Regions from separate parts of the Streptomyces sp. NPDC033966 genome, predicted to be linked through region 2. Evidence: riboswitches for the same ligand, from Rfam matches in the RefSeq annotation. Region 2 holds a riboswitch; each other region holds the start of a gene.
The links. A riboswitch is a leader RNA that binds a small molecule or an ion and turns the genes downstream of it on or off. The one in region 2 is predicted to bind cobalamin.

Region 1: linked by a shared signal. The riboswitch ahead of ACZ518_RS01420 (energy-coupling factor ABC transporter permease) and the one ahead of ACZ518_RS25905 (CoA-acylating methylmalonate-semialdehyde dehydrogenase) in region 2 are both predicted to bind cobalamin.
Region 3: linked by a shared signal. The riboswitch ahead of ACZ518_RS07715 (ABC transporter substrate-binding protein) and the one ahead of ACZ518_RS25905 (CoA-acylating methylmalonate-semialdehyde dehydrogenase) in region 2 are both predicted to bind cobalamin.

The regions. Positions count from the first base shown of each region.
Region 1 covers NZ_JBVIRQ010000001.1:298,010-305,401, reverse strand. Annotated here, with positions in the region: gene ACZ518_RS01460 (ATP-binding protein) at 1-130, shown strand, start outside; gene ACZ518_RS01455 (polysaccharide deacetylase family protein) at 513-1,304, shown strand; gene ACZ518_RS01450 (YncE family protein) at 1,301-2,491, shown strand; gene ACZ518_RS01445 (EF-hand domain-containing protein) at 2,620-2,832, shown strand; gene ACZ518_RS01440 (PadR family transcriptional regulator) at 2,878-3,459, opposite strand; gene ACZ518_RS01435 (energy-coupling factor ABC transporter ATP-binding protein) at 3,485-4,312, opposite strand; gene cbiQ (cobalt ECF transporter T component CbiQ) at 4,303-5,052, opposite strand; gene ACZ518_RS01425 (energy-coupling factor ABC transporter substrate-binding protein) at 5,056-5,418, opposite strand; gene ACZ518_RS01420 (energy-coupling factor ABC transporter permease) at 5,418-6,116, opposite strand; cobalamin riboswitch at 6,146-6,371, opposite strand; gene ACZ518_RS01415 (flavodoxin family protein) at 6,504-7,223, shown strand; gene ACZ518_RS01410 (AMIN-like domain-containing (lipo)protein) at 7,250-7,392, opposite strand, start outside.
Region 2 covers NZ_JBVIRQ010000009.1:304,604-311,995, forward strand. Annotated here, with positions in the region: gene ACZ518_RS25905 (CoA-acylating methylmalonate-semialdehyde dehydrogenase) at 1-1,431, opposite strand, end outside; cobalamin riboswitch at 1,621-1,791, opposite strand; gene ACZ518_RS25910 (ABC transporter substrate-binding protein) at 1,852-2,772, shown strand; gene ACZ518_RS25915 (short-chain fatty acyl-CoA regulator family protein) at 2,776-4,179, opposite strand; gene aceA (isocitrate lyase) at 4,558-5,859, shown strand; gene aceB (malate synthase A) at 5,967-7,392, shown strand, end outside.
Region 3 covers NZ_JBVIRQ010000002.1:494,721-502,112, reverse strand. Annotated here, with positions in the region: gene ACZ518_RS07745 (glycoside hydrolase family 18 protein) at 1-859, opposite strand, end outside; gene ACZ518_RS07740 (NAD(P)H-dependent amine dehydrogenase family protein) at 1,114-2,196, shown strand; gene ACZ518_RS07735 (carboxymuconolactone decarboxylase family protein) at 2,193-2,672, shown strand; gene ACZ518_RS07730 (GMC oxidoreductase) at 2,796-4,445, opposite strand; gene ACZ518_RS07725 (DUF4352 domain-containing protein) at 4,593-5,051, opposite strand; tRNA gene ACZ518_RS07720 (tRNA-Trp) at 5,182-5,258, shown strand; cobalamin riboswitch at 5,447-5,584, shown strand; gene ACZ518_RS07715 (ABC transporter substrate-binding protein) at 5,620-6,609, shown strand; gene ACZ518_RS07710 (FecCD family ABC transporter permease) at 6,606-7,392, shown strand, end outside.

The sequences.
Region 1 (7,392 bases), on a different contig from region 2:
GCCGGTCCACGAGCTGGACACCACGGGGCGGGGGCTGTTCCTCGTCGACAAGCTCTCCGACCGCTGGGGCGCGGACCTGCTGCCGCGCGGCAAGATCACCTGGTTCGAGATGCGGGTCGCCGACCGCTGAGCGGCCCCGGAACGCCAGAAACCCCCTGTCGCCGAGGTGGGGCGCTGCGGGGGTTTCATGGGTGCGCCGAGGATCGGTGGGGTGTGTGATCCTCGGCGAGGGACTTCGCTCGGGTCAAAGGGAAGCCGTGGTTCCGACTATGGCAGACGAGGGCTCAAACGCCAAAAGTCCCGAGTCGGACATAAGTGTGCATATCTCAAGAGTTTCCATCTAAATCCTAGGTGAGATGGGCCACTCGCCTCGTAATCAACGAATAAATATCGACCGCTCTGTGTAAATCGTTGATCACATACCGGACACCCGAGTCTGGGTGCCCGTCCGGCGAAAGTCCCAAATTGGGTCAATCATTACTTTCGGTGTCATCCGGCTCTTAAATGGGCGCGTGCTCTGTTATCCAGACCGTCGTACGGCCCTGCGCGCCACGGCGGCGGCCGCCGCCGGCGCCCTCACCGCGGCCTGCGGCACGGGCGGCGGCCCGGCAGCGCCGGGACCCGTCCGTGCCGCCCCCGCCAAGCCCGCCCGGCCGGCCGGGCCGGCGCCCGCGGCCCCGGCCCCCCGCCGCATCCCGGGGCAGCCCGTGGAGATCGCGCACGGCCCCCGCGACCGGCCCCGGGTCGCACTCACCTTCCACGGCAACGGGGACCCCGCCGTCGCCCGCGCCGTGCTCGCCGCGGCGGAGAAGGCCGGCGCGCGGGTCACCGTACTGGCCATCGGCAGCTGGCTCGACGAGCACCCCGACATGGCCCGGCGGATCCTGGACGGCGGCCACGAACTCGGCAACCACACCCAGCGCCACCTCGCCATCAACGGCATGCCCGAGGCCGGGGCCTACGCCGAGATCACCGGCTGCGCCCAGCGCCTCAAACGGCTCACCGGCTCCATCGGCACCTGGTTCCGCCCCTCGCAGACCCAGTACGCCACCCCCCTCGTCCGGACCCTCGCCCAGCGGGCGGGCTATCCGCACGTCCTCTCGTACGACGTGGACTCCCTCGACTTCACCTCGCCCGGCGCGGCGGCCGTCATCCGCAACGTCACCGGGACGATCCGGCCCGGATCGGTGGTGAGCCTGCACTTCGGCTACGCGGACACGGTCGACGCGATGCCGCCCCTCCTCGAAGAACTCGCGCGCCGCGAACTGCGCGCGGTGACCACCACGGAGCTGCTGACCTCATGAAGACCACCCGCCTTCCCCGGAAGGCCGCCGTGCTGCTGGCCGGTCTGGTCCTCGCCGCCCTGGCGGGCTGCGGATCGGCAGACAAGGCCCCCGCCGAGGCCCTCGGCACCAAGGGGCCCGCCAAGCAGCCCGTCAAGGCCGTCCCGGCCGTGCCACCGGGCCTGGCGGGGATGCCCCCGCTGCTCGATCCCCACGACGTGTACGCCGCCGACCGGCCGAACAAGCTGTCCCCGGTGGTCAAGGACTTCCCGTCCCGGGTCTACGTGCCGAACACCAACTCCAACACGGTGTCCGTCATCGACCCGGCCACGTACAAGGTCATCGACACCATCCCGGTCGGCGTCCAGCCGCAGCACGTGGTGCCCTCCTGGGACATGAAGACCCTCTGGGTCAACAACAACCGCGGCCACACGCTCACCCCGATCGACCCGGCCACCGGCGAGGCCGGCAAGCCCGTCGAGGTGCACGACCCGTACAACCTGTACTTCACCCCCCACGGCAAGTACGCCGTGGTGATGGCCTCCATGGACCGCGAGCTGGTCTTCCGCGACGCGCACACCATGGACCGGGTGAAGACCGTCCCCGTCACCTGCTTCGGCGTCAACCACGCCGACTTCTCGGCGGACGGCCGCTACTTCATCGTCAGCTGCGAGTTCTCCGGCGAACTGCTCAAGGTCGACACCGAGAAGATGGAGGTGATCGGCCAGCAGAAGCTGCCCTTCGAGGGAGCCATGCCGCAGGACGTCAAGATCTCCCCGGACGGGAAGACCTTCTACGTCGCGGACATGATGGCGCACGGCATGTGGGTGCTCAGCGGGGACAAGTTCGACGTCCCCAAGCTGCTGCCCACCGGCAAGGGCTGCCACGGCCTGTACGTCAGCCGCGACTCGCGGGAGATGTACGTCTCCAACCGGGGCGAGGGCAGCATCTCGGTCTTCGACTTCAAGGAGAACCGCCTCACCAAGAAGTGGAAGCTGCCCGACGGCGGCAGCCCCGACATGGGCGGGGTCTCGGCCGACGGCCAGGTGCTGTGGCTCTCCGGCCGCTACAACTCCGAGGTCTACGCCATCGACACCGTCACCGGCAAGCAGCTGGCCCGCATCCCGGTCGGCGGCGGCCCCCACGGCCTCGCCGTGTACCCGCAGCCCGGCCGCTACTCCCTCGGTCACACCGGCATCTTCCGCTAGCGGACGCGGCGGTCCCGGACATGGCGGCAGGTACGGGTGAAGGGACCCGAACGGGACCCGCGGGAGCCTGCGGCGCCCCGGGCCGCTACCCTGAGCCGGTCAACAAGCACCGAGAAGGGGTGGACCCAGTGGCTGACATCGAGAGCGCACGGGCGACGTTCGACAAGTTCGACGTGAACGGTGACGGCTTCGTCACGGCCGACGAGTACAGCGCGGCCATGAAGGCGATGGGTGACCACTACGTCACCGCCGCGGTCGCGGACTCCGTGATCGCCGCCAAGGACAGCGACGGCGACAAGCTGATGAGCTTCGACGAGTTCTGGGCCTCCCTGAACAAGTAAGCGCGGCGCGTCCGCCTCCGCCCCGCCCGCCGGGGCGGGGGCGCGTCAGGCCCCGCCCTCCGGCGCCTGGGCCCGCGCCGGGCCCTCCACCTCGGACAGGGCCTCCACCTCGGACAGGGCCTCCTCCAGCCAGCTCAGCCAGAAGCTCTCCAGGGCGATGCCGCCGTGCAGCACGAGCCGGCGCAGCCGGTCCGCGGCCGCGTCCCGCCCCGCCGGGAAGTCCTTCGCCTCGATGGCCTCGTACGTGGCCAACTGCGCCCGGTGCAGCTCCAGATGGCGCCGCAGCTCCGGCCCCAGCCGCTGCGGCCCGACCACCGCCGCCGCGCGGATCCGCAGCAGCAGCGCGTCCCGCACCGGCTTCGGGTCCTGGCTCTCGTCCACCCACCGCGCCAGCTCCGCGCGGCCGTCGGGCAGCACCTCGTACTCCTTCTTCTGCCCGCGCACGGGCACCTCGCTGGGCAGCGCCCGGATCAGCCCCGCCTCCTCCAGCCGCCCCAGCTCCCGGTAGATCTGCTGGTGCGTCGAGGACCAGAAGTAGCCGATCGACTTGTCGAACCGCCGGGTCAGCTCCAGCCCCGACGAGGGCTTCTCCAGCAGGGCGGTGAGGATGGCGTGCGGCAGCGACATGCCGCCATCGTAGGTCGCCCCGCGCTCAGCCCAGCGCCGCGAGTTCCTCCGGGGTCCGCGGCCCGGGCGCCCCGTCCGCCAGCACCCCCCGGGTCCGCAGGAACGCCCCGACCACCGGCGCCCAGGCCGACCGCAGCCCCGCCGACGCCAGCAGCTCCGGGTCCGAGAGCAGTTCCCCGGCGGGGCCCGTGCGGATCCCGGACGGGGTCAGCACGGCCGCGTCGTCGGCCCAGCGGACCGCGAGGTCCACGTCGTGGGTGGCCATGACCACCGTGGTGCCGGCCGCGCGCAGGCCCGCCAGGACGTCCAGGAGGCGTTCCTGGCCGTCCGGGTCGAGCCCGGCCGTGGGCTCGTCCAGGATCAGCACCCGCGGGGCCATCGCCACCGCGCCCGCGATCGCCGCGCGCTTGCGCTGCCCGTACGACAGCAGGTGCGTCGGGCGGTCCCGCAGCGCCGTGATGTCCAGCGCGGCCAGCGCGCCCTCCACCCGCTCGCGGACCTCCGCCGCCGGCAGGCCCAGGTTCATCGGGCCGAAGGACACGTCCTGCTCCACGGAGGCCGCGAAGAGCTGGTCGTCCGGGTCCTGCACCACCAGCTGCACCGAGGTCCGCAGCCGGACCAGGCCCTTGCGGTCGTACGCCACCTCCGTGCCGCCGAGCCGCAGCGCCCCCGAGCCCGGCCGCAGGCCCCCGCTCAGCAGCCGCATCAGCGTGGTCTTGCCGCTGCCGTTGCGGCCCAGCAGCACCAGCGCGCGGCCCTCGGCGATGCCGAAGTCCACCCCGGACAGCACGGCCGGGCCGTCCTCGTACGCGTACCCCGCGCCGACCAGCTCCACCAACGGGGTCACAGCCACAGCTCCTTCAGTACGAGGGTCCCCGCGACCAGAGCGGTCAGCAGGGCGGCGGACCCCGTCAGGAACCGCCAGGACAGCGCCGCGTCGGGCACGAGCACCCGCAGCGCGCCGTCGTAACCGCGCCCCGCCAGCCCCTCCTGGAGCCGGGCCGCGCGGTCGAAGGCCCGGACGAACGAGGTCGCCGCGAGCCCGGCCAGCGAACGCCACACCGCCGCCCGGCCCGTCTGCCCGAGCCGGGCCGCCTGGGCGCGCCTGACCTGGGCCATCGAGTCCAGCAGCAGGAAGCCGATCCGGTACATCACCAGGGCCACGTCCACCACCGGCGCCGGCACCCCGGCCCGCACCAGCCTGGGCAGCACGTCCGAGACCGGGGTCGTGAAGGCGAACAGCAGCACCCCGAGCGAGGCCGACGAAGTGCGCAGCAGCAGCTCCACCGCGTGCCGGGGCCCGTCCGGGGCGAGGGCGAGGAACCCGTCCGGGCCGCCCACCGACACCAGCAACGGCAGTGCCCCGGTCACGCAGAAGCCCAGCGGGATCCGGAAGGCCCGCCACAGCTGCCGCCCGGCCACCCCGGCCGGCCCGAGCAGCACGGCCAGGGTCGCGGCGGCCACCAGCGGCCCGCCCGGCCAGGGCGGCAGGCACACCGCGGTGACGGTGAGCCCGAGCCCCAGCAGGGCCTTCTCCAGCGGGTGGCGGCCCCGCCAGCGGCTGGAGTGGGCCGCCACGTCGATCGGCAGCACCGGCTACGACTCCGGGGTCGGGCGGGCCGGCTCGGCCTCGGCCTCGGCCTCGGCCCGCGCGAGGGCCTGCGCCGCGCCCTGGCGGCGGCCCTTGCGGACGCCGAAGTAGTAGGCGAGCACGCCCGCCCCGAGTGCCGCCTGGAGGGCGAACAGCGCGGACTCGACCTCGCCCGACGGGGGCTCGTACAGCGGGGAGAACCAGGGCTCGTAGTCCGGCTTCAGCTCGGTGATGGCCGCCTCGGCCTGAGCGTCGGAGCCGGTGAACGGCTCCTCCTTGCCGTCGCCGAGCCCCAGCGCGAGCGGGATGACGGCCAGCGCCGCCACCAGGAGCAGCAGCAGGGTGTTGATCTTCGCGTTCCTGCTCATCAGAGCGCCGCCTCCTGCTTCGCCTGCTTGCCGCCGGTCAGCTTCGCGACCCCGAGCCGGACCAGGTCGGACTTGCTGGACTGCATCAGCAGCCGCATCACGAGCACCGTCAGCAGGCCCTCGCTGATCGCGAGCGGGATCTGGGTGACGGCGAAGATGCCCGCGAACTTCTCCAGGGAGCCCGGGAAGCCGCTCGCCGGGTCGGGGAAGGCCAGCGCCAGCTGGACGGAGGTCACGCAGTAGGTGACCAGGTCGGCGAAGAACGCGCCGGCGAAGACGGTCACCATCAGCGGCACGCCGGACTTCCGCAGCAGCCGGTAGACCCCGTAGCCGGCCCAGGGCCCGGCGATGGCCATCGAGAAGACGTTGGCGCCCAGCGTGGTGAGCCCGCCGTGGGCCAGCAGCAGCGCCTGGAAGAGGAGGGTGATCGTGCCGAGCACCGCCATGATCGGCGGCCGGAAGAGGATGGCCCCGAGCCCCGTCCCCGTCGGGTGCGAACAACTGCCCGTCACGGAAGGGATCTTCAGGGCGGACAGGACGAACGTGAACGCGCCGGACGCCCCGAGCAGCAGCGTGCTCTCCGGGTTCGCCTTCACCTCGCGGGTCAGCGCGCGGACCCCGTGGACGACGAAGGGGGCGGACGCGGCGCCCCAGGCGACCGCGTGCAAAGGGGGTAGGAACCCCTCGGCTATATGCATGGGTTGGGAGACCTCTCCAGCACCTCGTGGATGGACGACGCGCCCCGGCCGGTCTCCTGGCTCACGGGTACTGATGCCCTGGCTCCGCCTTCCCGGGACCGTGCGGTCTCCCGCGCGGGCCCAGTGGCTTCCCGCGGTGGGGGCACCTCCCGGACGGAGTCTGGGGGAGAGTGGAGCCGGACTTCCCGATCACAGTGGCGAGGGCCGCACCGGTCTTCCACCGGTTTCCCGAACACCAAGGCCAGACGACCCTAGTCGCCCGCACGGACCGTCACAACCCGGACCGATCCGGCCACCCCGGCCGCCACCCGGCCGCCGCCCCGCGGCACACCCCGGACGGGCCAGGCCCGCTGGCCCGCCCGCCGGGCGCCCGGCACGGTGGAGGACATGGCAGCCGACCAGAGCCCCCGCTACGAGGACCTCTCCGCCGTCTTCGTCAACTGCACCCTCAAACGCTCTCCCGAGACCAGCAACACCGAGGGCCTGATCGCGAAGAGCCGGGCCGTCATGGAGTCGGCGGGCGCCCGCACCTCGCTGATCCGCGCCGTCGACCACGACATCGCCACCGGCGTCTGGCCGGACATGACCGACCACGGCTGGGAGAGCGACCAGTGGCCGGTCCTCTACAGCCAGATCATGGACGCCGACATCCTGGTGCTGTGCGGCCCGATCTGGCTCGGCGACAACAGCTCCGTCATGAAGCAGGTCATCGAGCGGCTCTACGCCTGCTCCTCGCTGCTGAACGAGCAGGGCCAGTACGCCTACTACGGGCGCGTCGGCGGAGCGCTGATCACGGGGAACGAGGACGGCGTCAAGCACTGCGCCATGAACATCCTCTACAGCCTCCAGCACCTCGGCTACGCCGTCCCGCCCCAGGCCGACGCGGGCTGGATCGGCGAGGCCGGCCCCGGCCCCTCCTACCTGGACCCGGGCTCGGGCGGTCCCGAGAACGACTTCACCAACCGGAACACCACGTTCATGTCGTGGAACCTGATGCACCTGGCGGCGCTCCTCAAGCGCGCCGGCGGCATGCCGGCCCACGGCAACCAGCGATCCCTGTGGGACGCCGGCTGCCGCTTCGACTTCCCCAACCCCGAACACCGCTGACCGGGCGGCTCCGGGCCGTCCGCGGGTCAGCAGGTGTCGGGGTGCGGGAAGTCCAGCACGAGCCGCTCGGGCGAGTGCAGGACGGAGGTGTTGTAGGTCGGCTGGGTGTCGAAGGCGGCGCCGAAGGTCACGTACCCCTCGTAGTCGCCGGTCATGGCCATGCCCTTGA
Region 2 (7,392 bases):
CTTGGTACGGGTGTAGAAGCGGATCGAGTCCGGGCCGTGCTGGTTGAGGTCGCCGAAGCCGGAGCGCTTCCAGCCGCCGAAGGTGTGGTAGGCGACGGGGACCGGGATGGGCACGTTCACGCCGACCATGCCCGTGTTGACCCGGCGGGTGAACTCCCGGGCGGTGTCCCCGTCCCGGGTGAAGATCGCCACGCCGTTGCCGAAGGGGTGCTCGCTGGGCAGGCGCAGCGCCTCCTCGAAGTCGGCCGCACGTACGACGGACAGCACGGGGCCGAAGATCTCCTCGCGGTAGATCCGCATGTGCGGGGTCACCCGGTCGAAGAGGGTGGCTCCGGCGAAGTAGCCGTTCTCGTGCCTGGGCAGGGTGAAATTCCGTCCGTCGACGACGAGTTCGGCGCCCTCGTTGACGCCGATGTCGACGTAGCGGCGTACCCGGTCCAGTGCGTCCCGGCTGACCAGGGGGCCGAAATCGGCCTCGGGGTCGTCGGAGCGGCCGATCCTCAGGGCGGCGATGCGGTCCGTCAACGCCGCCACGAGTCGGTCCGCGGTCTCCTCGCCGACGGGTACGGCAACGGAGATGGCCATGCAGCGTTCGCCCGCCGAGCCGTAGCCGGCGCCGATCAGCGCGTCGACGGCCTGGCCGAGGTCGGCGTCGGGCATCACGATCATGTGGTTCTTCGCGCCGCCGAAGCACTGGGCCCGCTTGCCGTGGGCAGCCGCGGTCGCGTAGATGTGCGCGGCGATCGGGGTGGAGCCCACGAAGCCCAGGGCCTGGACGCGGGGGTCTTCGAGGAGGGTGTCGACGGCCTCCTTGCCGCCGTTGACCACGTTGAGGACGCCCGGCGGGAGCCCGGCCTCCAAGAACAGCTCCGCCAGACGGAGCGGAACCGACGGGTCGCGCTCGGACGGCTTCAGGATGAATGCGTTTCCGCAGGCCAGCGCGGGTGCGGCCTGCCAGAGGGGAATCATGGCGGGGAAGTTGAACGGAGTGATGCCGGCGACGGCGCCCAGCGGACTGCGCAGCGAGTGCACGTCGATCCCGGTGCCGGCGTTGTCGGTGAACTCGCCCTTGAGCAGGTGCGGGATCCCGGCGGCGAACTCGACGACCTCCAGGCCGCGTTGGAGGTCCCCGTGGGCGTCGGCGACGGTCTTGCCGTGCTCGGCGGACAGCAGCCGGGCCAGGCTCTCGCGCTCGCCCTCGACGAGCTGGAGGAAGCGCAGCAGCACGCGGGCGCGGCGCTGCGGGTTCCACTGGCCCCAGTCGACCTGCGCCTCCACGGCGTCGGCGATCGCCGCCTCGGTGTCGGCGCGCCCTGCCAGGGGGACCCTGGCCTGCACGGCGCCGGTGTTGGGGTCGTACACGTCGGCGAAGAGCCCGGAAACGCCGGGAGTGTGCTTTCCGCCGATGAAATGGGTGAGCTCGCGGACCATGGATGCCTGCTCTCGTCAGGTTGGATCCGGGGATGGCACGGCACACCGGCGGACGGCACCCGGATGGGGGTGCGCCGCTGCGGAATGCCGTGAGAACTACGAGCGTGCGGTGGTGTGCGCGCGCTCCGCCGGATCACCAGGGCCGTGGGTACAAACCGGTGCCATGCGTGTCTGCTCCATCCTCGTGGACAACACGGAACATCCGCGGCCGGTATCCTGACTCCCGGATCCCCGCGTGCCGCCCGCCTTCCCGACAGACCTCGTCAGTGGCGTGTGGATGGCAGCACACTCCCCGGTCACAGTGGCGGGACCGTGCCGGTTTTGCACCGGCTTCCCTGCACCGCGGACCTTGTGCCACGAACATATAGTTGGACGTCCTAGTAAGTCCAGAGCCGCTGGCCGCGTGCCTACAGTCGATACATGCGCATCGTTTCCCTGCTCCCGGCGGCCACGGACATCGTGGCGGACCTCGGACTCGCCGCCGACCTGGTCGGACGCACCCACGAATGCGACTGGCCGCCCGCGGCGGTCGCCTCGGTACCCGTCGTCACCCGTGCCGAATTCGCCGCGGACGGACTCAGCAGCCGGGAGATCTCCGAGGCGGTCGGCGGAGCTGCCCACTCCGGCTCCTCGCTCTACACCCTGGACACGGCGGCGCTCGCCGCGCTCGCGCCGGAGGTCCTGCTCACCCAGGACCTGTGCGACGTCTGCGCGGTGTCCTACGAAAGCGTCTCCCGGGCCGTGCGCGTCATGGACGCCGGACCCCGTGTGCTGAGCCTGGAGCCGAAAACCCTCGACGACGTCCTGGACTGCCTGGTCACCGTCGGGCAACTGCTCGGGGTGCGGGAGCATGCCGAGCGGCGGCGCACCGAGCTGCGCGGCCGGCTCGACACGGTCCGCCGGCTCACTCAGGGCCGGGCCCGGCCCCGGGTGGTCGCCATCGAATGGCTCGACCCGCTGTGGCCCGCCGGCCACTGGGTGCCGGAACAGATCGCCTGCGCGGGCGGGGAACCGCTGCTGGCCGCACCCGGTGAGCACACCAAGCCGATGACGTGGGAGGCGGTACGCGCAGCCCGCCCGGACGTCATCCTGGTACTGCCGTGCGGCTTCCCGCCCGAACGGACCCTGCGCGAGCGGGACCTGCTGACCGCCCTGCCGGGCTGGGACGAGCTGCCGGCTGTGCGGGCGGGGGAGGTGTGGGTGCTGGACGGGCCCGCGTATTTCAACCGGCCGGGACCGCGCGTGGTCCGCGGCGCCGAGGTGCTGGCCCACGTCCTGCACGGAGTGCGGGCAGGAGATCCGGTGACCGCGGGAGAAGCCCGGCGGCTGGACCGACCGTGATGCTCACCCGCGGTCGCGGGCCACGGGGTAGGGGATGAAGGTGCTGCTGTTCTCGTCGACCGCGAGCGTGCGGCCCAGCGGCGGGACGGCGCGCTGCGGGCAGTCGAGGCGTTCGCACAGCCGGCAGCCCATGCCGATGGGAGTGGCGGCCGAGGCGTTGTCCAGGTCGAGCCCGTCCGAGTACACGAGCCGGGAGGCGTGGCGGATCTCGCAGCCGAGCCCGATGGCGAAGGTCTTGCCGGGTTCGCCCCAGCCGCCGCGGTGGCGGGTGACGGCACGTGCGGTCCACAGGTACCGCTGTCCGTCGGGCATGGCGGCGACCTGGACGTGGATGCGGCCGGGCGCGGTGAAGGCCTCGTAGACGTTCCACAACGGGCAGGTGCCGCCCGCGCGGGAGAAGTGGAATCCGGTGGCCGACTGCCGCTTGGACATGTTCCCGGCGCGGTCCACGCGGACGAAGGAGAACGGAACCCCGCGCAGCCTGGGGCGTTGCAGGGTGCTCAGACGGTGGCAGACCGTCTCGTAGCCGATGCCGAAGTGGTCGGTGAGCCGTTCGATGTCGTAGCGGAACTCCTCGGCGGCGGTGTGGAAGACGCGGTACGGGAGGACCAGGGCGGCGGCGAAGTAGTTGGCGATGCCGATCCGGGCCAGGGCGTGGGCGGGGGAGCCGGACTCGAAGTCCTCGGTGGCCAGCCGGTCCAGCTCGTCGCCGTATTCGAGCAGGGCGAGTTGGGTGGCCATCCGGAACGCCTGCTGGCCGGGCCGGAGCCGGCCCGACAGGTGCAGGACGCGTGTCCGGGCGTCGAAGTGGTGGAGGCGGTCGGAGTCGGAGGCGAGGCGGATCCCGTGGTGGTCGGCGAGGCGGTTCGAGAGCGCCCGGACGACCTCACCGGTGCGGATGCCGGCCTCCTGGGCGAGGGCCTCGGCCGCGAGGTCGGTGTCGTGGAGGTAGTTCTGGCGCCGGTAGAAGAACTCGCGGATCTCCTCGTGCGGTGAGCGCGGCGCGGCCGGGGCTCCGTCGCGTCCGTCCGAGTTGTCCGCGAGCCGCTCGGTGAGGAGTTGGCTGCGTCGGCCCAGGTCCAGCAGGACTGATGCGACGGCGGGCATCCGGGTGGCCAGTTCGGCCAGGTCGGAGGGGGAGACGCGGGCGTCGGCGACCTCGCCGGCCAGGGCCTCGCGGAGATCGGCGACGAGGCGGCTGGTGTCGCGTTCCGAGAAGAAGCCCGGATCGACGCCGAACGCCTCGGTCAGCCGCAGCAGGACCGGCACCGTGAGCGGGCGGGAGTCGTGTTCCATCTGGTTCAGGTAGCTCGGCGAGATGCCCAGGACCCGGGCCAGCTCGGCCTGGCTCATCCGGCGCTCCTCGCGCAGCCGCCTCAGCCGCGTTCCCGCGTACGTCTTGCTCACCTGGGCTCCTCCGGCCTCGTCACGGCCTCAGAGTACGCACGATTCCGCTGATGCCAACCCTTCGCAAGCTTGGCAAAAGTGCCGCAGAAGATTCGCAGAAATTGGCAGACGTACCCGATTGATGGCACTGCGTGCCGCTGCCAGAGTCTGTCCTGCGGCCCGCCGGACCCCGGCGGCCCAGGCGGACAGTCCGGGCACGACTCACGCCCTGACGTCGGAGATCCCGGCGGTCCGCCCCGGCCGACCGGCATCATTGCTCAGCTCCTCCCCAGGTGGGGCCGGCGGCCGCAACCCACGATCAAGGCACACAGTGTCAACCTCTCGTTCGCGATGGACAGACGTTGGCAGACCAAGCGATTCATGGAGACGGTGACGGTCATGGCAGACACGAACACGACGGCAGCGGCCGAGCAGCTCAAGCAGCGGTGGGCCGACGACCCGCGATGGGCCGGCATCGAGCGGACCTACTCGGCCGAGGACGTGGTCCGGCTCTCCGGCAGTGTCCGTGAGGAGCACACCCTGGCCCGGCGGGGTGCCGAGCGGCTGTGGCGCCAACTGCACGAGCAGGACTACATCCACGCCCTGGGCGCGCTGACCGGTGGCCAGGCGGTCCAGCAGGTCCGGGCGGGGCTCCAGGCGATCTATCTGTCGGGCTGGCAGGTGGCGGCCGACGCGAACCAGGCCGGCCACACGTACCCCGACCAGTCCCTGTACCCGGTCAACTCGGTTCCGCAGGTGGTGCGTCGGATCAACAACGCGCTGCTGCGCGCCGACCAGATCGCCACCGCCGAGGGCGGCACGACCGGTTCGGCCGACGGGGGCACGGACTGGCTGGCGCCGATCGTGGCCGACGCCGAGGCCGGCTTCGGCGGCCCGCTCAACGCCTTCGAGCTCACCAAGGCGATGATCGCGGCGGGCGCGGCCGGTATCCACTACGAGGACCAGCTGGCCTCGGAGAAGAAGTGCGGCCACCTCGGCGGCAAGGTCCTCGTCCCGACCTCCCAGCACATCCGCACCCTGAACGCGGCCCGCCTCGCCGCCGACATCGCGGACACCCCCACCCTGATCATCGCCCGCACGGACGCCCTGGCCGCGACCCTCCTGACCAGCGATGTCGACGAGCGTGACGCGGAGTTCTGCACCGGGGAACGGACCGCCGAGGGCTTCTACCACGTCCGCAACGGCATGGCCCCGGTCATCGCCCGCGGCCTCGCCTACGCCCCGTACGCCGACCTGATCTGGGTCGAGACCGGTACCCCGGACCTGGCCCAGGCCCGAGAGTTCGCCGAGGCGATCCACGCGCAGTACCCGGACCAGATGCTCGCGTACAACTGCTCGCCGTCGTTCAACTGGAAGGCGGCGCTGGACGACGACCAGATCGCCAAGTTCCAGCGGGAACTGGGCGCGATGGGCTACCGCTTCCAGTTCATCACCCTGGCCGGCTTCCACTCCCTCAACCACGGCATGTTCGACCTCGCCCGCGGCTACGCCGAGCACGGCATGACCGCCTACGTGGACCTCCAGGAGCGCGAGTTCGCCGCCCAGGCGCAGGGGTTCACGGCGGTCAAGCACCAGCGCGAGGTCGGCACCGGCTACTTCGACCTCGTCTCCACCGCCGTCAACCCCGCCTCCTCCACCACCGCCCTCGCCGGCTCCACGGAGGAAGAGCAGTTCCACTGAGGCGGCTCCGCCCCCGCCGGCCTGCCCCCGGCCGGAGGCCCGCGTTCAGCGGGAGCCGGACGACCGTCTCCGTCCGGCTCCCGCCCCACCCCTCGTCAGGAGACCGCATGTCCACCACCGCCCTCACGCACCGGGTCCGGGTCCTCGCGGCGCCGGGCGACCGCCACGACGAGATCCTCACGCCCGAGGCACTCGACTTCATCGGCCGCCTCGACGCGGCCTTCGCGCACCGCCGCCTGGACATCCTCAAGGAGCGGATCCGCCGCAAGGACCGCCTCGTCTCGGGATCCCCGCTGGACTTCTCCGTCGCCACGGCCGCCGTCCGTACCGACCCCGACTGGCGCGTGGCCCCGCCGGCCCCCGGCCTGGAGGACCGCCGGGTGGAGATCACCGGCCCGCCGGACCGCGGGATGACCGTCAACGCCCTCAACTCCGGCGCCAAGGTGTGGATGGCGGACTTCGAGGACGCCACCGCCCCCACCTGGGACAACGTCATCGGCGGCCAGCTCAACCTGCTCGATGCGATCGAGCGGCGCATCGACTTCACCACACCCGAGGGCAAGGAGTACCGACTCGGCGAGGACCTCGCCACCATCGTGGTCCGCCCCCGCGGCTGGCACTTGCTCGAAGAGCACCTGGAGATCGAGGGCAGGCCCGTCCCCGCGTCCCTGGTGGACTTCGGCCTGTACTTCTTCCACTGCGCGCAGCGGCAGATCGACGCCGGGTACGGCCCGTACTTCTACCTGCCCAAGCTGGAGAACGCCGGCGAGGCACGTCTCTGGAACGACGTCTTCGTCCTCGCCCAGGAACTCCTCGGCATCCCGCGCGGCACCATCCGCGCCACGGTCCTGATCGAGACGATCACCGCGGCCTTCGAGATGGAGGAGATCCTCCACGCGCTCCGGGAACACAGCTCGGGTCTCAACGCGGGCCGTTGGGACTACCTGTTCAGCATCATCAAGACCTTCGGCCACCGCGCCGACTTCCAACTGCCCGACCGCGCCCAGGTCACCATGACCGCCCCGTTCATGCGCGCCTACACCGAACTCCTCGTACGCACCTGCCACCGGCGCGGCGCGCACGCCATCGGCGGCATGGCCGCCCACGTGACGTCCACGGATCCGGAGGCCAACACGGCCGCCCTCGCCAAGGTCCGACTCGACAAGGAACGCGAGGCCGAGGACGGCTTCGACGGCTCCTGGGTCGCCCACCCGGCGCTCGTCCCCGTCTGCCGACAGGTATTCGACAGCGTGCTCGGCGGACGGCCGCACCAGCTGGACCGGACCCGCGAGGACGTCCACGTCCGAGCCGCCGACCTGCTCTCCGTGCGCCGCATCAGCGCGCCGCCCACGGCAGCAGGGGTGCGTGCCAACGTGGCCGTCTCGCTGCGCTACCTCGAGGCCTGGCTGCGCGGCCACGGAGCGGTCGCCCTCAACGGCCTGATGGAGGACGCGGCCACGGCCGAGATCGCCCGCGTCCAGCTCTGGCAGTGGCTGCGCCACCAGAGGATCGACCGGGACGACCTGCTCGCCG
Region 3 (7,392 bases), on a different contig from region 2:
CGTGGAAGTCGTAGCCCTGGAGGGTGACGAAATCGAGGTCGCGCATGATCCGGCGGACGTCGAAGCCCGCGTCGATCTTGGCGGGGGCGGCCGGGGCGAAGGCCGTCAGCTCGTACGGGCGCCCGTGCTCGCGCCCGAACGCGTCGAGCTGGGTGCGGAACTCGTGGACCAGCTCGGCGAAGTTGCGCTTGTCCTCCGGCCGGAACTTCGTGTCGGTGTCACCCTCCGAGCCCGGCCACTCCCAGTCCAGGTCGATCCCGTCGAAGACCCCGGCGGCGGCTCCGGCCCCGCCCCGGGCGCCGTCCTGCGGGAGGTCGCCCTTGAGGTAGAGGTCGATGCAGGAACGGACGAGGGCCTTGCGGGAGGCGGGGGTGAGGGCCGCGTCCGAGAAGTGGGTGGACCAGCTCCAGCCGCCCAGCGAGATCAGCACCTTGAGCCCGGGGTGCTCGGCCTTGAGCTCCTTCAGCTGGTTGAAGTTCCCGGCCAGCGGCTGGTCAGCGGTGTCGGCGACCCCGTCCACGGAGTGCGCCGCGTCCAGCGGGCGCGCGTAGTCCGCCCAGGCGTCGGCCTCGCCGGCCACGTTGCCCGTGAAGCACTTGCCGTCGGCGCCGATGTTGCCGAAGGCGTAGTTGACGTGGGTGAGTTTGCCGGCGGTGCCGTTCGCCTCCAGGTCCTGGACCTGGAAGTCCCGCCCGTAGACGCCCCATTGGGTGAAGTAGCCGACCTTCCGGTACGAGCGGGCGTGCCCGCCCGCGGCGTCCCGGTCCCCGTTCCCGGCCGCCGCGGCGGGCGCGAAGGCGGTCAGCAGGGAGAGGGAGCAGGCGGCGACGGCCAGCCGGCCGAGGGTGCTGCGGCGCATGGGGTGCATGGGGCGCGTGGAACGCATGGGCTTCCTTTGCGGATGCGGGGAGTGGTGCTCCTGAGCCGTGCGGGGACGGGCGCGGCCCTGCACCGGCGGCGCCCGTCCCACCCGGGAACGTATTGGTCTGGACCACCCGGGTCAAGGGGGCGTTCACCACGGCCGCGGACCGGGCGGTGACCCGCTGGGGACCCGTCCGAAAAACCTCCTTCACGACGCTGGGCACCTCCACGCCCCCTCGCTACCCTCCGCGCATGATTCCCACGGTGGTCTGGGGCACCGGCAACGTCGGCCGCGCGGCGATCCGCGCCGTCGACGCCCACCCGGCGCTCGAACTCACGGCAGTCATCGTCCACGACCCCGCGAAGACCGGCCGCGACGCCGGCGAACTCGCCGGACTCGGCCACCGGCTGGGGGTGGCCGCCACCGACGACATCGAAGCGGTGCTCGCCGCCCGCCCGGCCGCCGTCGTCTACGCGGCGTCCGGCGACATCCGCCCCGACGGGGCCCTCGCCGACATCAGCCGCGCCATCACCGCCGGCGCGGCCGTCGTCAGCCCCGCCCTCTACCCCCTCTACGACCACCGCAGCGCCCCACCGGAGTTCCGGGACCCCGTCCTGGCCGCGATCGCCGAGGGCGGCGGCTCGCTCTTCGCCTCCGGCGTCGACCCCGGCTGGGGCAACGACGTGCTCCCGCTGCTGATCAGCGGCCTGGGCACCACCGTGGACGCCATCCGCTGCCAGGAGATCTTCGACTACTCCACGTACGACCAGCCGGACTCCGTACGCCACCTCGTCGGCATGGGCCACCCCATGGACCACGAGCCGATGATGCTGATGCCCTCGATCCCCACCATGGTGTGGGGCGGCCAGATCCGGATGATGGCCCGCGCCCTCGGCGTCGAGCTCGACGAGATACGCGAGACCTCGCAGCGCCGCGCCCTCGACAGCACGGTGAACACCCCCTCCATGGGCGTCTTCGAGGCCGGAACCCAGGGCGCCATCCGCTTCGAGGTCCAGGGCATCGTCGGCGGCGAACCCCGCATCGTCATCGAACACGTCACCCGCATCCACGCCTCCTGCGCCCCCGACTGGCCCGTCCCGCCGGAGGGCGGCGCCGGAGCCCACCGGGTGGTCATCGAGGGCCGCCCCCGCATCGAGGTGACCGTCGAGGCCACCGACGAGGGCGGCAACCGCTCGGCCGGCGGGAACGCCACCGCCGTCGGCCGCCTGGTGGGGGCCATCGACTGGCTGGTGGCCGCGGAACCCGGCCTCTACGACGCCCTGGACGTCCCGCTGCGGCCCGCAGTCGGCAAACTCGGAAGGAAGCAGCCATGAGGATCGACATCCCCGACGGACAGCACCCGATCGAGTACGTGTGGGGGGACATGGTCCCCGGCATCGGCATGGCCGCCGCCAACTTCTCCCTCTCCGTCTACGCCCACACGACGCTCGGCCTGCGCGAGTTCGAGGCGGCGCGGCTGCGCATCGCGCAGATCAACGGGTGCGTCTTCTGCCTCGACTGGCGCACCGACCGGGACGGGGAGAAGGTCGAGGAGGAGTTCGCGGACGCCGTCACCGCATGGCGCACCACCACGGCCTTCGACGACCGCACCCGGCTCGCCGCCGAGTACGCCGAGCGCTACGCCCTGGACCACCACAACCTCGACGACGACTTCTGGGCGAGGATGACCGCGCACTACAGCCAGCTGGAGATCGTGGAGCTCAGCATGAGCATCGGCTCCTGGCTGGCCTTCGGCCGGCTCAACCACGTACTGGGCCTCGACAGCGTCTGCGTGCTGCCGGGCGGCTGAACCGTGACGCCCCGGCGCCCGCGGCACGGCCCGGGGCCGCCCGGAGGATCCGGACGGCCCCGGGAACCGGTCCGCTCAGAGAGCTGCTCAGGGACCTGCTCAGGGGCCTGCTCAGGGACCTGCTCAGAGGTCCGTGGCGATGATCTTCTCGATGTTGCGCTCGGCGAGGGCCGTGATCGTCACGAACGGGTTGACGCTGGTGTTGCCGGGGATCAGCGCTCCGTCGATGACGTACAGGCCCGGGTGCCCGTGCAGCCGGCCGTAGTTGTCCGTGGCCTTGTTCAGCACCGCCCCGCCCAGCGGGTGGTACGTGAGATGGTCGCCCCAGACCTTGTTGGTCCCGAAGAGGTCGGTCCGGTAGATCGTCCCCTCCCTGGCGTTGATCTTGTCGAAGATGGTCTTCGCCATGTCGATCGAGGGCTGCTTCCACGCCGTCTGCCAGTTCAGCTCCACCTTCCCCGCCGCCGCGTTCCACGAGAACTGCGCCCGGTTCGGGTTCCTGGTGATGGAGAGGTAGAAGGACGCGTACGTCTCGATCCCCGTCGGCAGCGGGGCCACCTCGGCGAAGGCGCCGCCCGCGTCCCAGTTGTCGATGCCGCCGCAGGGGATGGAGGCCTGCACCTTCCCGGTCGGGTCCCACATGTGGTTGGCGCGGCCGCACATGACGTTGCCGTTGTCGCCCCAGCCCTTGCCCACCTCCTCGTTCAGGTTCGGCAGTGCGCCGGTCGCCTTCAGCCGGACCAGCAGCTTGCTCGTCCCCACGCTGCCGGCGGCGAAGAACACCCGGTCGGCGGTGACGGTCTTGGTGGCGACGACGTCCCCGGTGGTGGCGAGCTGCTCCATGACGACCGTGTAGCCGCCACCGTCCGAGGGGGAGACGGTGGTGACCCGGTGCAGGGGCGAGACGGTGACCTTCCCGGTCGCCCGGGCGGCGGCCAGGTAGGTCTGCTGGAGGGACTTCTTGCCCGCGTTGTTCCCGTAGAGGATCTCCCCGTCGACCGCGGACTTGGGGACGGTGCCCGCCACCTCCTTCTTCATGTAGTCCCAGTCGTAGACGTCGGGGACGAAGACGAAGGGGAACCCGGAGCGCTGGGCGTGCTTGCGGCCGACGCGGGCGAACTGGTAGCAGTCCACCGTCTCGAACCAGTCGGGGTCGATCAGACCCACCCCGAGCCCGGCGTTGGCCCGCGGGTAGTAGGTCCCGTACATCTCCTCGGCGTCCACCGAGGGCAGGATCGCGGCGAAGTTCTGCCGCTTGGGGGTCACGGCCATGCCGCCGTTGACGAGCGAGCCGCCGCCGACGCCCCGGCCCTGGTAGACGATGATGCCGCCCATCTCCTCGGCATCGAGGATGCCCGTGTAGCGGGGGACGTCCTTGTCGATGGGGAAGCCGAGGAAATTGCTGAGCGGCGCCTTGGTCCTGGTGCGCAGCCAGTACGAGCGGTAGTCGGGCCTGGTGGTGTTGGCGAAGATCTTGCCGTCGCTGCCGGGGGTGTCCCAGGCCATGCCCATCTCGACCATGTGCACGGGGACACCGGCCTGGGCGAGCCGCAGCGCGGCGACGGAGCCGCCGTAGCCGGTACCGATCACGAGGACCGGGACGCGGGCGCCGGATTCGATGGGCCCGGCGGCGGTGGTGGTGGCCGGTTCGGCATGGGCCGGGGTGACGTTGACCGCCAGCGCCATCGCTCCGAGAATAGAACCAGTTCCAGCGATGAATCCGCGGCGGGTGACACCTCTGGATACCTTGCTGTGCAGGTTTTTGTCACTCATGTGACGTTCCTCACTCTCGATGGAGTGGGAACAAGTTCTACTGGTGAAAGCCTGCTAAGTCACTACACGCGTCGCGGTGACTTCCGGCTGATTCCGTTCCATGGGGCGCTGCCGAGAGCGCTGCTGCGGGCGCTGCGGCCGCAGGGCTCAGGACAGGCTCCAGTGGCCCACGTCGTCGCCCAGTCCCCGGTCCAGCGCGAACTGCACGGCGGCGAGGCGGGCGCCCTCGGGAAGCCGGAAGGTGACGAACCCGGACGCCGAATCCCCGGGCACCAGGGTGACGGTGTCCGGCAGGCTCGGCCCGGCACCGGTCGCGGTGCCCGTCCCCGTGAACCGCTGCCCCTCGGTGTCGAGCAGGTGCGCGGCCGGCGCGGGGGAGTCCTCGTACGGCACCGTCCCGGTGTTCTCCAGCCGCAGCTCCACCGCCACCAGCCGGTCCGGTCCGGCGCTGCCCGCGGGGTCGACGACCCGGGTCAGGGTCACGTCGAGCCGCTCCCCGGCCCGGTCCCCGTCGAGCGAAACGGTCTCCCCGGACCCGTCGGGCCCGGCACCGACGAGCAGCAGCACGAGGAGGGGCCCCAGCAGGCGCCCCGGACGGTGGCGCACGACGCCTCCCAGGCTCGGCGGTCCACCCCCTCCCCGCCCACGATCCTCCGCCCGCCCCGCTCCCGCCACCGGCGACGCGGAAAATGGATTGGATCTTCCGGCCGCTTCATGGCAGGGTGTGACCCACCGAAGGGGTATAGCTCAGCTGGTCAGAGCGCTGGTCTCCAAAACCAGATGTCGTAGGTTCGAATCCTGCTACCCCTGCCAAGCCTGAACGGGCATTTCTTGTCGAAAGGACCCCGGGAGACCTCTCCCGGGGTCCTTTTTGTCGTCTGGTGGGGACAGGGTGGGGACAGGATCCTGGAACGGCTCGCCCACCCCGGTGAGAAGGCCCCCGAACCATCCGGGTGGCCCGCCACCCCTCCGCCGCCCCTTCCGGGGGTGAAGATCGCGTCTGGCAGACTTGGCCTGGTTGTCCCGGCGGTGCAGGACAGGAAACCGGTGTGATTCCGGTGCGGTCCCGCCACTGTGACCGGCCGCCGCGTGCGCGCGACGGCCGGGAGTCAGACACTGACGCACCGCCTCTTCACTTCGACCGGGGACGAGGATCCCCCGGAGAGGCCTCACCATGTCGCGTGTCCGCGCCGCCGTGCGCTCCTTCCTGCCCTTCGCCCTCGTCGTGCCGCTCGCCGCCTGCGGCGGGCCGCCCGGGGCCGAGCGGTCCGCCGCCGGGGCGCAGACCGCGCCCGGGTTCCCGTACACCGTCACCAACTGCGGTGTCAGCAGCACCTACCAGGCGCCGCCCGAGCGCGCCGTCACCATGAACCAGCACGCCACCGAGATCATGCTCGCCCTCGGGCTCCAGGACCGGATGGCCGGCACCGCCTACCTCGACGACTCCGTGCTGCCCGCCTACCGGCCCGCCTACGACAGGATCAAGGTGCTGGCGAAGGAGTACCCCTCGAAGGAGGTGCTCCTCGGCGCCAACCCCGATTTCGTCTACGGCGGTTACGCCAGTGCCTTCGACAAGGGGCAGGGGCGGGACCGCGAGGGGCTGGCCAAGGCCGGCATCGGCTCCCGGCTGAGCGTGGAGTACTGCACCGAGGGCCCGGTCGGGCTCGAACAGCTGAAGACCGAGATCACCGAGGTCGCCCGGACCTTCGGCGTGCCCGAACGCGGTGAGGCCCTCGTCCGGGAGGAACAGCGGCGCGTCGACGCCGTCAGCGCGCGGGTGAAGGACCGGGCCCGGCCGTCCGTCTTCGTCTACGACTCCGGCGAGGCCTCCGCCTTCACCTCGGGAGGCAACGGCATCGGCAACGAGATCGTCTCCCTCGCCGGGGGCGCGAACGTGTTCGCCGACCTCAAGGACACCTTCGGCGACGTGCCGTGGGAGAAGGTCATCGAACGCGGACCCGAGGTCGTCCTCATCTACGACTACGGCGGCACCACCGTGGAGGCCAAGAAGCAGCGCCTGTTGAACGACCCGGCGCTCGCGCAGGTTCCCGCGGTGAAGAACCGGCGGTTCGCCGTGCTGCCGCTCTCCTCCGCCGTGCTCGGCGTGCGCGTCGCCGACGCCGTCGAGTCCCTGGGCCGCCAGCTGCACCCCGACGCCCCGTGAGGCGCGGACTCGCGCTCGTGCTGCTCGCCGCCGCGCTCACCGCCTCGGCGGTGGCGGGGCTGGCCCTGGGACCCGTACGGATCCCACCCGGCCAGGTCGTCGACATCGTCCTCGGCGGCCCCGGCGCCCGCGGGGCCTTCGCCTCCATCGTGTGGGACGTGAGGATGCCGCGGGTACTGCTCGGGGCGGTCGTCGGGGCCGGACTGGCCGTGGCCGGCGTCGTCCTCCAGGCCCTCGTGCGCAACCCGCTCGCCGACCCCTTCCTGCTCGGCGCCTCCTCCGGGGCCTCGGCGGGGGCGGTGCTGGTCATCGTGTTCGGTGCGGGCGCCGCCGGAGTCGCGGGCGGGATCGGGCTGCCGGCCGCCGCCTTCGCCGGGTCCATGGCCGCGCTCGTCGCCGTCTACGCCATGGCCCGGCGCGGCGGCACCATGACCACCGGCCGGCTGATCCTGGCCGGGGTGGCCGTGCAGTACATCCTGTCCGCGCTGACCAGCCTGGTCCTGGTCCTCTCCGCGCACCCCGACCAGATCCGCACCGCGCTGTTCTGGACCCTGGGCGGCCTCGGCGGGGCGCGCTGGGACGAACTCTCCCTGCCGGCCGTCGCGCTGCTCTTCGGCACGGCCCTGCTCACCGCCCTGGCCCGGCCGCTGGACCTGCTGCTCGCCGGGGAGGAGGGCGCGCGCACCCTCGGCCTGGACACCGGCCGGTTCCGGGCCGCCGTGTTCGTGCTCTCCTCCCTCGTCGTCGGGGTGCTCGTCGCCTACAGCGGGGCCATCGGCTTCG